DNA from 2 places in the Bacillus sp. BSL6 genome. Region 2 is predicted to be linked to the other one. Evidence: predicted binding sites of a transcription regulator. Region 2 holds the regulator's gene; the other holds the start of a gene.
What was found. The regulator Rex, encoded in region 2, represses fermentation and respiration genes when NADH is low (regulators of the CRP and FNR family bind a similar motif). The targets are predictions, from matches to a motif close to TTGTGAAATATTTCACAA.

Region 1 (5,291 bases), on a different contig from region 2:
TAATAACCGGCTGTGGTCAAAGCGATACGACAAATAAAGAACAAAAAGAAAATGCAGCCAAAGAAAACAAAACAGAAAAAACGGATACAACAAAAGAAAATAAACCTGAAGAAAAAAAATCCGAAGACAAGAAAACTGAAGATAAAAAGACGGAAAATACCGCTACTAGCTCCAGCGATTATTCTAAACTTATTTCCTACATGGAAAAAGAAACAGGCGGAAAAACAAAAGTTCTTTTTGAAAATAAGGAACCACAAGTCTATAAATCTGAAGATATTTCAGTATCGATGAACAGTTATACATTAGTTGAATTAAATGGATTCCATACGGACTTTAACATTCCATTTAACCGTCAAACAGAGGGCGGAGTCATTCTTGTGAACTATAGCGTAAAAAATAGTTCAGCTAAAGATATTTATTATATGCCAGCATTGGACATATCGTTTACTGGTGCGCAGAAAGTATATAGTAACTATAAAGATTTAATTCCAAAAGAAGATCAACTGCCAACTAAGCTTGCTCCAACGAATGATTACTTAGTAAAAGCAGGAGAAACTATTTCTGGTTATATCGCGTATCCATTTGGAAAAGATGATCTAGCAAAAATTTCAAGTCTCTCAACAGTCTCAGTCACAGTCCCAACTGCACAAGCTAATAAAGGAAAATTCGATGCTCCAATCGGCAGTCCCGGAAGCTTTTCATTAAGTTTAAACAAACAAGGTGCTGAAAAGGTTGCAACAGATAAAGCTTTCTACCAAGATAAAGCTACAGCTAATAACATGGGCGATAAAAAAATGTTAAAAGAGAAATCAAGTATTAATAACAGCCAAGAATTAGGCGCTGTTCATGTTACATTAGATGGATACCAATTTACTCAATTCACACCAAATTCCGTCGAAGCACCGCGCTTTGCAAATTTCAAAAACGGTATTGTTCTATTAACGGTGAAATTCAAGCTTGATAACAAAGATACTCAAGACGTTTCACTATCTCCTATAAGCTCTACATTGAGAGTAAATGATGGTACACAATATACGATTAATGAAGGTATGCTACTAAATTACGACTATAACGCTTCAGTCAAAACGGGAACATCTGGAGAGTTACTGCAAGTATTTATTTTAGATCAAGAGCAGTATGAGAAGATTTGGAAAGATAAAAGCTTTGAGATTGAGTTAGGACCTATGAGAAATAAAGAAGCTAAAGATATTTCACAAGGTAAAAAAGCTAAGTTTACATTACCTAAATAAATTACTAAATATATAATAGAAAAGGCATATAACATATGATTGTTATATGCCTTTTCTATTTGTATCAAGAACAAAACTTTCATTTAAGTGTATACATTTATGATTACCTATCCGTTGTATAAGTATAGGGGGGAAAAATGATGGGAAAAGAAAATATATTGACCTCCTATCTTATCAATTTAGGGGAGGAAGTGTTCAAACTATTACTAGCGAAAGGGGCTATAAAAGAAGACGCAGAAGACATCATCCAAAATACTTTCTATAAAGTATATACGTTGCTAGATGACCTAACAGAGAATAACATACGTCCATGGTTTTTTAGGGTTGCATTAAACGAATACATTGACTTGAAGAGAAAAAAAGAGCAGCAAAACATCTATTTAACTGAAGAGATTTATTCAAAACTACAATATACAGACCGAGAATTAGATGCTGTTTTAAATAAAGATGAGATTTTCTATCTATTAAAAGATATAAAACTAGAATATAAAGAAGCCTTCTTTTTAAAATATTATTATGATTTTTCATATGAAGAAATCGCCTTAATACTAGATATTCAAGTGAACAGTGTTAAACAAAAATTACATCGTGCACGTAAAACAATTCATTCTACAGTAGGAGGAAAAACTTAATGGATACTTCTTTAAAAGATGCATTAAAAAAAGCTAAAAGGAAACAGTTACTTAAAATCATTATTACTTCTATTATCGTTGTAGTCATGCTGATTCCTATAATGTACAAGGTTGGCAATTACTTCGCAGCGAAAAGTTCTACGAAGCTGCACGAACATCTCTTTTTACATAACGCAATTGCAGAACCGAATGTGCAAATTGATTCTCAAGTAACGAGTAATTCTTCTATGTTTGGCGGCAATATCGTATCTAATCGCTCTAAAAACATTAACGGTTACGTAGTACGATGGAATACACTGACAAGCTCTTACGATTGGTTTCGCTCTAATATCGATTACAACGAGTTAATACCAGGATCTTATTGGTCTAGCTCTAGTAAAGAGGCTTATAATTATGATAAACAAACGAAAAATAAAGTTGCTACATTTTATAATCCGGCTATCAAAGAATATCATAATGGAGTCAAAAATGAATTAAGTGCCGTTTCAACAATGGAAAACTATGTAGCGGAAGTTGCTATCTCTTTCAATCAACCTTATACATTAAAAGAAATTCAAACAAAAATACCAGACAACTTAAATATCGTATGGCTATATATGGTCTCACCTATTAAAGACGAAAGCAAAGGTCCTGCCGGTATGCAAGTTTACGGATTTGATCCAGAAAAAGAGCCTGAAGAAGCGTACAAAAGGTTCTTTGACTCCCTTAAACAATACGATGACGATGGATATGACGAAGATATCCAGAAGTTTTTAAAAGCAAACAAGAACAAACCATTTGATCAAGTGAAAATCTTAGGGGTTATGCTAACTGGGAAAACGGAAAACTTTAAGGTATTAGAAAACCAAGACTTTGTTCGCGGTGCTTCTGTAGGGGTTACTGCACAAGTTGTTCCTTATATAAAACCGGAGAAATAATAAGGAACGCCCAGATGAACTTAAAGAACACACATAAAACTGTTTACTACGGGAGCTATCCGCTACAATAGATAGCTCCCATCTCTCATTTATTGCTTAATTTTCAAAAATAAACTTCATAATATTTTAGGTGCAATTTTATAAATAAAAAATCATATATTTGTTCACACTTTATCCATTGTGAATTTTTTCACAATGGATATATAATAAACTTGTAAATACAATATTGGAGGGATTTCAATGGTTATCAATTTTTTAAGAACTGATAAACGTGCTGCTTTCATATTATTATTTTTACGACTTTACATAGGATATACATGGCTCGCTGCTGGAATCGGCAAAGTCTTTGGACAATCTTTTGACGCAAGTGGTTTTCTAAAGGGTGCTATTGCTCAAGCATCAGGTGACCACCCTGCCGTACAAAGTTGGTGGGCAGATTTCCTTCAACACTTTGTTCTTCCAAATGCAGACCTATTTAGCTTTTTAGTTCAATGGGGAGAAATTTTAGTAGGTCTAGGTTTGATTTTAGGCGGATTAACAAAAACAGCTGCATTTTTCGGAATCATAATGAATCTTGCATTTTTATTAAGCGGAACTGTTAGTGTAAACCCAAACCTGCTTATTTTAACTATGTTCATTTTAGTTGCAGGACAGAACGCCGGACGTATTGGATTAGATGGCTATGTTTTCCCAAAACTTTTCCGTAAAAACAGCCACGGAACATATAAATTAAGCAAAACTGCGTAGTAACGGTTTACTCTTAAAATATAAATAAGAAAAAGAGCCTGCGTATAGGCTCTTTTTTGTTTACTCCAAATTTAAACTCTTAACGAGCCACGAAAACCTCTGGCAGCATAATAAGAATCTGCCCCATTGTGATACACGAAAACATGCCCGAAGCGATAATCGCAAAATAGCGCACCACCGAGTTCTCGAATATCTGAAGGTGTTTGTACCCAACTTGATGATTTCATGTCAAAATCTCCAAGTTTTTGCAATTCCCGATATTGTTCTTCTGTTAATAGTTCAATACCCATAGCATTTGCAACATCAATAACATTATTTTCTGGCTTATGTTTTTTTCTTGATTCTAACGCTTTCAGATCATAACAGAGACTTCTGCGCCCTTTAGGACTCTCCTTTGAACAATCATAGAAAGTATACTCGTCCTTCTCTTCATCATAACCAACAACATCCGGCTCACCGCCTGTTACTTCCATTTCATTAAGTGACCACAATTTTTCATTATTAGTAGCCAGCTTCGCTTCAACTTTAGCCCATTCAAGGTCTTCATGGCGGTTCATATTTTTCTCAAAACGGGCTTGTAATACTTTTAATAGTTCTTCACGTTGTTCTACAGATAACTCATTTTTATTCTCTGTCATATTCGTCCTCCGAATTAAGCTTCCTTATAACCACTTAAATCTTCTCAATAATGGTTTACTTGCAGTTTACAACAATCTGGCCCGATTGCACAACGAATAATCCCTGTGCGGATATCCATTATATAGTACTAAAACCCTCCATACTTTCTCCAAGAATATAATGTGAAAACCACATCAAGTTCTGCTTCATAATAGCCACATGAACTCCTGGTTGGTCAGAACTATATGCCATTCCTTTAAATATAATTAATTCTGTATCAACTTCCATATCCTTTAACCCTTGATATAGCTCATATGCATTTGTAATTGGTATTCTTACATCCATTTCCCCATGTTGAATTAAGGTAGGTGTACATGCTGATTTAATATATGTCATTGGTGATGTTCTCTTATATATATTTGGATCATTCCATGGAGTATTTCCTAAATACATTCTAATAAAGTAAGGGATATCTGTATTTACATAATGGGTACTCCAGTTCGTAATTCCTCCCCCAACTGAAATAGCTTTAAATCTACTACTAAATGTAGAACAGAAAGCTGATATATATCCTCCGTTACTCCATCCCATAACTCCTACTCTATCTTTATCTACCATCCCTTTTTCAATTAGTTCATCCACTCCAGATATAACATCATCGTAATCAGCAAATCCTTGTTTTCTATAGTTTGCTTTTAAAAATTCATTACCATAACCAGAACTTCCTCTATAGTTTGGCTCTAAAACGATAAAGCCCTTTTCAACAAACTGTTCAATTGGATATTTCTCATTGAAGCAGTCTGAAAATATCGGAAAGGATGCCCAAGCCGGACCACCGTGAATTACTACTAATAAAGGATACTTTTTATTTGCGTCAAACTCTACTGGTGTTGATAAAACACCCTCTATTTCAAGACCATCACTACTTTGCCATGAGATGATTTCCCTGTTGCTTTTAAGCTTCCCTTCGAAAAAGCTATTTTCATTCGTTATTTTTTTATCATCCAAATAGATTTCAAAGGTTTCATTTGTTATAGCCTTATTATAGGTTATATGATTTCCATCTCTTGTTATAGAGGCATCCATTATAAAGCCATCTACTTTTTCGCTTAATGTTTCCACAGTGC
Region 2 (5,291 bases):
TAACCCACTCGCCAGTAGCTGCGTTGAAACCAACGCCTACTTTTTCGCCTTTTAGGCGCTCTACAACTACAGATCCTTCTAGACCAGCGTTGATTGCGATTTGGCGAACTGGCTCTTCTAGTGCACGAAGTACGATGTTGATACCTGTTGCTTCGTCGCCTTCAGCTACGATAGAAGCTACTTTTGTGTATACGTTCATAAGTGAAGTACCACCACCTGCAACGATACCTTCTTCTACTGCTGCACGAGTTGAGTTAAGTGCATCTTCAATGCGAAGTTTGCGCTCTTTTAACTCAGTTTCAGTTGCTGCACCTACTTTAATTACTGCTACGCCACCTGCAAGTTTTGCAAGACGCTCTTGTAATTTTTCACGATCGAATTCAGAAGTTGTTTCTTCTAATTGCGCACGGATTTGACCGATGCGAGCTTCGATTTGTTCTGTGCTTCCTACACCTTCAACTACAGTTGTGTTTTCTTTTGTTACAACAACTTTACCAGCGCGTCCTAAAGATTCAACTGTAGCAGATTTTAAGTCACGGCCTAATTCTTCAGTGATTACTTCGCCACCAGTTAAGATTGCGATATCTTCTAGCATTGCTTTACGACGGTCACCAAATCCAGGAGCTTTAACAGCTACTACATTGAATGTACCACGAAGTTTGTTCACTACTAATGTAGCTAACGCTTCGCCTTCTACATCTTCAGCAATGATAAGAAGCGGTTTACCTTGTTGTACCACTTGCTCTAATACTGGTAAGATTTCTTGAATGTTAGAAATCTTTTTGTCAGTGATTAAGATGTATGGGTTATCAAGAACTGCTTCCATTTTGTCAGAATCAGTAATCATGTAAGGAGATGCATATCCACGATCAAATTGCATACCTTCTACTACGTCTAATTCTGTTGTGAAACCTTTAGATTCTTCTAAAGTAATAACGCCGTCGTTACCAACGCGCTCCATTGCTTCAGCGATTAATTGACCTACTTCTTCGTCAGCAGCAGAAATAGCAGCTACTTGTGCGATAGAAGATTTACCTTCGATTGGTTTAGAAATCGTTTTTAATTCTTCTACTGCAGCAACTACAGCTTTTTCGATACCTTTACGAAGACCCATTGGGTTCGCACCAGCTGTTACGTTTTTAAGACCTTCACGAATCATAGCTTGTGCTAATACAGTTGCAGTTGTTGTTCCGTCACCAGCTACATCATTTGTTTTGCTAGCAACTTCTGCTACTAATTTCGCACCCATGTTTTCGAATGCATCTTCTAATTCAATTTCTTTTGCGATTGTTACACCGTCATTTGTAATAAGTGGTGAACCGAATTTTTTCTCAAGAACAACGTTACGACCTTTTGGTCCAAGCGTTACTTTTACTGCATTTGCAAGAGTGTCGACACCGCGAAGCATCGAACGACGTGCTTCTTCACTAAATTTAATATCTTTTGCCATAATAATTGACCCCCTTGGATTTTTTAAGATTTATATAATTAACCGATAACTGCTAAAATGTCACTTTCACGTAAAATCAAGTAGTCTGTACCTTCATATTTCACTTCAGTACCTGCATATTTTGAGAAGATGATAAGATCACCTGCTGCTACCTCTAAAGCAACACGCTCACCATTTTCAAGCACTCGACCAGTACCTACTGCAATAACTTTACCCTCTTGTGGTTTTTCTTTTGCTGTGTCTGGTAATACAATACCACTTGCTGTTTTTTCTTCCGCTTGAACAAGCTCAATTACAACGCGATCACCTAATGGCTTTAGCATGAACAATAACCTCCTCATTTTGTTATGTAAATTTTATTTATTAGCACTCAAGTCACCCGAGTGCTAACACACTTATAATAATAAATAATCTCAATTTCTTTTGCAAGTAAAAAAATCATAATTTTTTCGCAAATTACGCTATAAATTTTTCTATATAGAGTTCCTCTTCTTCTACCTTTACTATATGAATCGTTGTTTCCACTACTCGTATGTTACAATATGAAAGGACACCCTAAGTTGTTTTCGCTACACACACAACTTTCTCCTGTCTTCTATTATAATTTCAAATAAGGATTTACAAAAAAAACATAATTTAAGTAAGGTTTATATCGTAGGTAGCATATTTACATGTTATCCTACCTTATCTCATACACTAGAGTTAGAAAGGATGGTTAAACCATTTGAAAAAACAATATTGGTGGGTTATCGTTACATACATTTTAATGCAGTTATCATCAATTGCTGGATTACCACTTCTCCTGAAAACTGGGCTTTATGATAACAGGGGATTCACTAGGGAAGAGAAATTTCAACTCATAACTGGTCACTGGGCAATCATTAGCTTCTTTATTGCATTATGTATCGTACTTTGGTTACTTAGAACAGATATTCGCGACAGACATTTAGATACAAAGCGTTCTACTGTTCCAGCTACGATTGGTTGGATTTTTATCGGGTTCTTCTTAGCATTTTTCTCGCAAAGTATTGCTGGTATGATTGAAATGTATGTATTAGGTATTAAACCTGGATCTGAAAATACAGCGAGACTTATGGATATCGCAAGAACGACACCTTGGTTCCTTATCGTCATCTCTATAATAGGACCTATTTTGGAAGAAATCGTATTTAGAAAAATTTTATTTGGTACACTTTATAAGAAGTTTAACTTCTTTATTGCCGCTATCATTAGTTCCCTTGTATTTGCGGCGATTCATTTTGATTTTACTCACTTATTGGTATACACTGCTATGGGGCTCGTATTCGCCTTCTTATATGTAAAAACGAAGCGTATTATCGTTCCAATCGCAGCGCATGTTGCAATGAATACATTAGTTGCAATTGCTCAAGTTTTAGTGAGTAACGAACAAATTCAAGAAATGATTAAAGAAGCTGAAAAAATGCAAGGCTTTATCGGAGGATTTTTAGTATGAGAAACTCACCATTGTTCATGGCTGCATTGTACTTCCTTCTAGGATGTATCTTTACACGCTTCGCCATTACGAACGTAACAGATACAATTTGGAATATATGGACAATACTATTTGCAGTTATGGCAACGATTGATTTTAATTTGGCACTTCGCCTTATCTTAGTTAAATTCACAAAGAAAAAACAATAATAAAACGCAGAGGTCGCTTCCTCTGCGTTTTATTGTGGATAATTCTTCAAAAAGTAAACTAATGTTTGTAACTCTACTGCTAAATCAATATGATGAATTCTTATATTGTCTGACACATTTAATCGTGCTGGTGTGAAATTCAAAATACCATGCACGTTTGTTTCTGCCAATCTATCAGCTACAGATTGTGCTACTGTAGCGGGTACTGTTAATATTGCCACTTGTATATCAGATGATAAACGTTCTTCTAATTCATCTAAGTGATATACAGGAATGCCTCCGATTTCTGTTCCAACTTTCTCTTCACTAATATCAAACGCCATTTCAATTTTTGTATTATTGTTTTTCGTGAAATTATAATGTAAGAAAGCGGTCCCTAAATTACCTACTCCAATAAGCGCTACACGTGTTATATCATCTTGGTCGAGTGTTTCACGGAAAAATGATAATAAATAATTTACGTTATATCCATATCCTTTTTTCCCTAATGCTCCAAAGTATGAGAAATCTCTTCGAATCGTTGCGGAATCAACCTTTACCGCTTCACTTAATTCGGCTGATGAAACACGTTGCTTACCAGACAAAGATAAGTTTTGGATAAATCGATAGTATAGAGGCAATCTCTTAGCAGTGGCTTGTGGAATTTTCTGCTGCTCCATATAACCTCTCCTCTCTTCCTATCTTTATTCATATGCTTTAATCAAATACAGAAGTTTAGCACTTATTAAATTCCTTGTATAATAGAAAGAAGAAGTATTCTCTCTGTATTTTAAACTATACACTATTTTTAGTATGATTGAGAAATATAAACATGGCAAAGTTAAGAAATTATTTGAGGTGAAAACATTGATTTTATTACAAGTAAACGCGCTTTCGAAATTATACGGTGCAGAAACGATTCTTTCAAATATAAAATTAGAAGTTCAAACGAAAGATCGTATCGCATTAGTCGGACGAAATGGCGCTGGAAAATCTACATTATTAAAAATAATAGCGGGTGAGCTATCTCATGATGGTGGAGAAATTATAAAACCGAAAGATGTCTCAATTGGATATTTAGCTCAAAATACCGGTTTAGAAACATCTTTAACAATTTGGGATGAAATGCTAACCGTCTTTACACACTTGCAGCAAATGGAGATAAAACTTCGAAGGCTAGAGCAAGAGATGGGAAAAGAAGAAAACTTTTCAAACGAGGCTACATATGAAAGATTATTAGCTGATTATGACCAATTACAATTAGATTATAAAGATCAAGGTGGCTATCAGTACGAAGCAGATATCCGTTCGATTTTAAGTGGTCTTGGCTTCCCAGTTGAAACGCACCAGACGACGATTTCGACATTAAGCGGTGGACAAAAAACACGATTAGCTCTCGGTAAATTATTATTAACAAAACCAGACTTACTTATTTTGGACGAGCCTACAAACCATTTAGACATAGAAACATTAACATGGCTTGAACAATATTTACAAGGTTATCCTGGGGCAATACTAATCGTTTCCCATGACCGTTATTTCTTAGATAAACTTGTTACACAAGTATATGAAATTTCGAATAAAGAAAGTAGACGATTTGTTGGTAACTACAGTAAATATTTAGACTTAAAATCAGCACTATACGAGCAAGAAATGAAACGTTATGAAAAACAACAAGATGAGATTGCTAAGCTAGAGGACTTCGTTCAAAAAAATATAGCTCGTGCATCTACGACAAAACGTGCGCAAAGCCGCCGTAAACAATTAGACCGTATGGAATTATTAACAAGACCATTAGGGGATTCTAAGTCAGCTTCCTTCCACTTCGATATTGAAAAACAAAGTGGAAATGATGTTTTACAAGTAAAGGACGCAACTATCGGCTATGATAAGGATCCAATTATTGAACATGTAACAATGCGCTTAACTCGCGGAGATAGTGTTGCTTTAGTTGGTCCAAATGGAATTGGGAAATCCACATTATTAAAATCCATTGTGAATAAGTTACCACTATTACATGGTGAGGTTTCTTTCGGATCTAATGTCTCTGTTGGTTATTATGATCAGGAACAAGCTAATTTAACATCTTCTAAGCGAGTTTTAAATGAGCTATGGGATGAATATCCACTGCAACCTGAAAAAGAAATTCGCACGATATTAGGTAACTTCTTATTCACAGGAGATGATGTATTAAAGCCAG

Region 1: RCJ96_RS24930 (DoxX family membrane protein) is a predicted target of Rex. The motif match lies at 2,978-2,995, and genes of this name have one in related genera.

The regions. Positions count from the first base shown of each region.
Region 1 is NZ_JAVGCW010000011.1:78,644-83,934, forward strand. It holds gene RCJ96_RS24915 (DUF5068 domain-containing protein) at 1-1,250, shown strand, start outside; gene RCJ96_RS24920 (RNA polymerase sigma factor) at 1,391-1,882, shown strand; gene RCJ96_RS24925 (sigma factor regulator N-terminal domain-containing protein) at 1,882-2,799, shown strand; gene RCJ96_RS24930 (DoxX family membrane protein) at 3,040-3,546, shown strand; gene RCJ96_RS24935 (DUF4256 domain-containing protein) at 3,618-4,184, opposite strand; gene RCJ96_RS24940 (S9 family peptidase) at 4,303-5,291, opposite strand, start outside.
Region 2 is NZ_JAVGCW010000019.1:6,524-11,814, forward strand. It holds gene groL (chaperonin GroEL) at 1-1,450, opposite strand, end outside; gene groES (co-chaperone GroES) at 1,489-1,773, opposite strand; gene RCJ96_RS27040 (CPBP family intramembrane glutamic endopeptidase) at 2,175-2,924, shown strand; gene RCJ96_RS27045 (YdiK family protein) at 2,921-3,112, shown strand; gene RCJ96_RS27050 (redox-sensing transcriptional repressor Rex) at 3,142-3,771, opposite strand; gene RCJ96_RS27055 (ABC-F family ATP-binding cassette domain-containing protein) at 3,959-5,291, shown strand, end outside.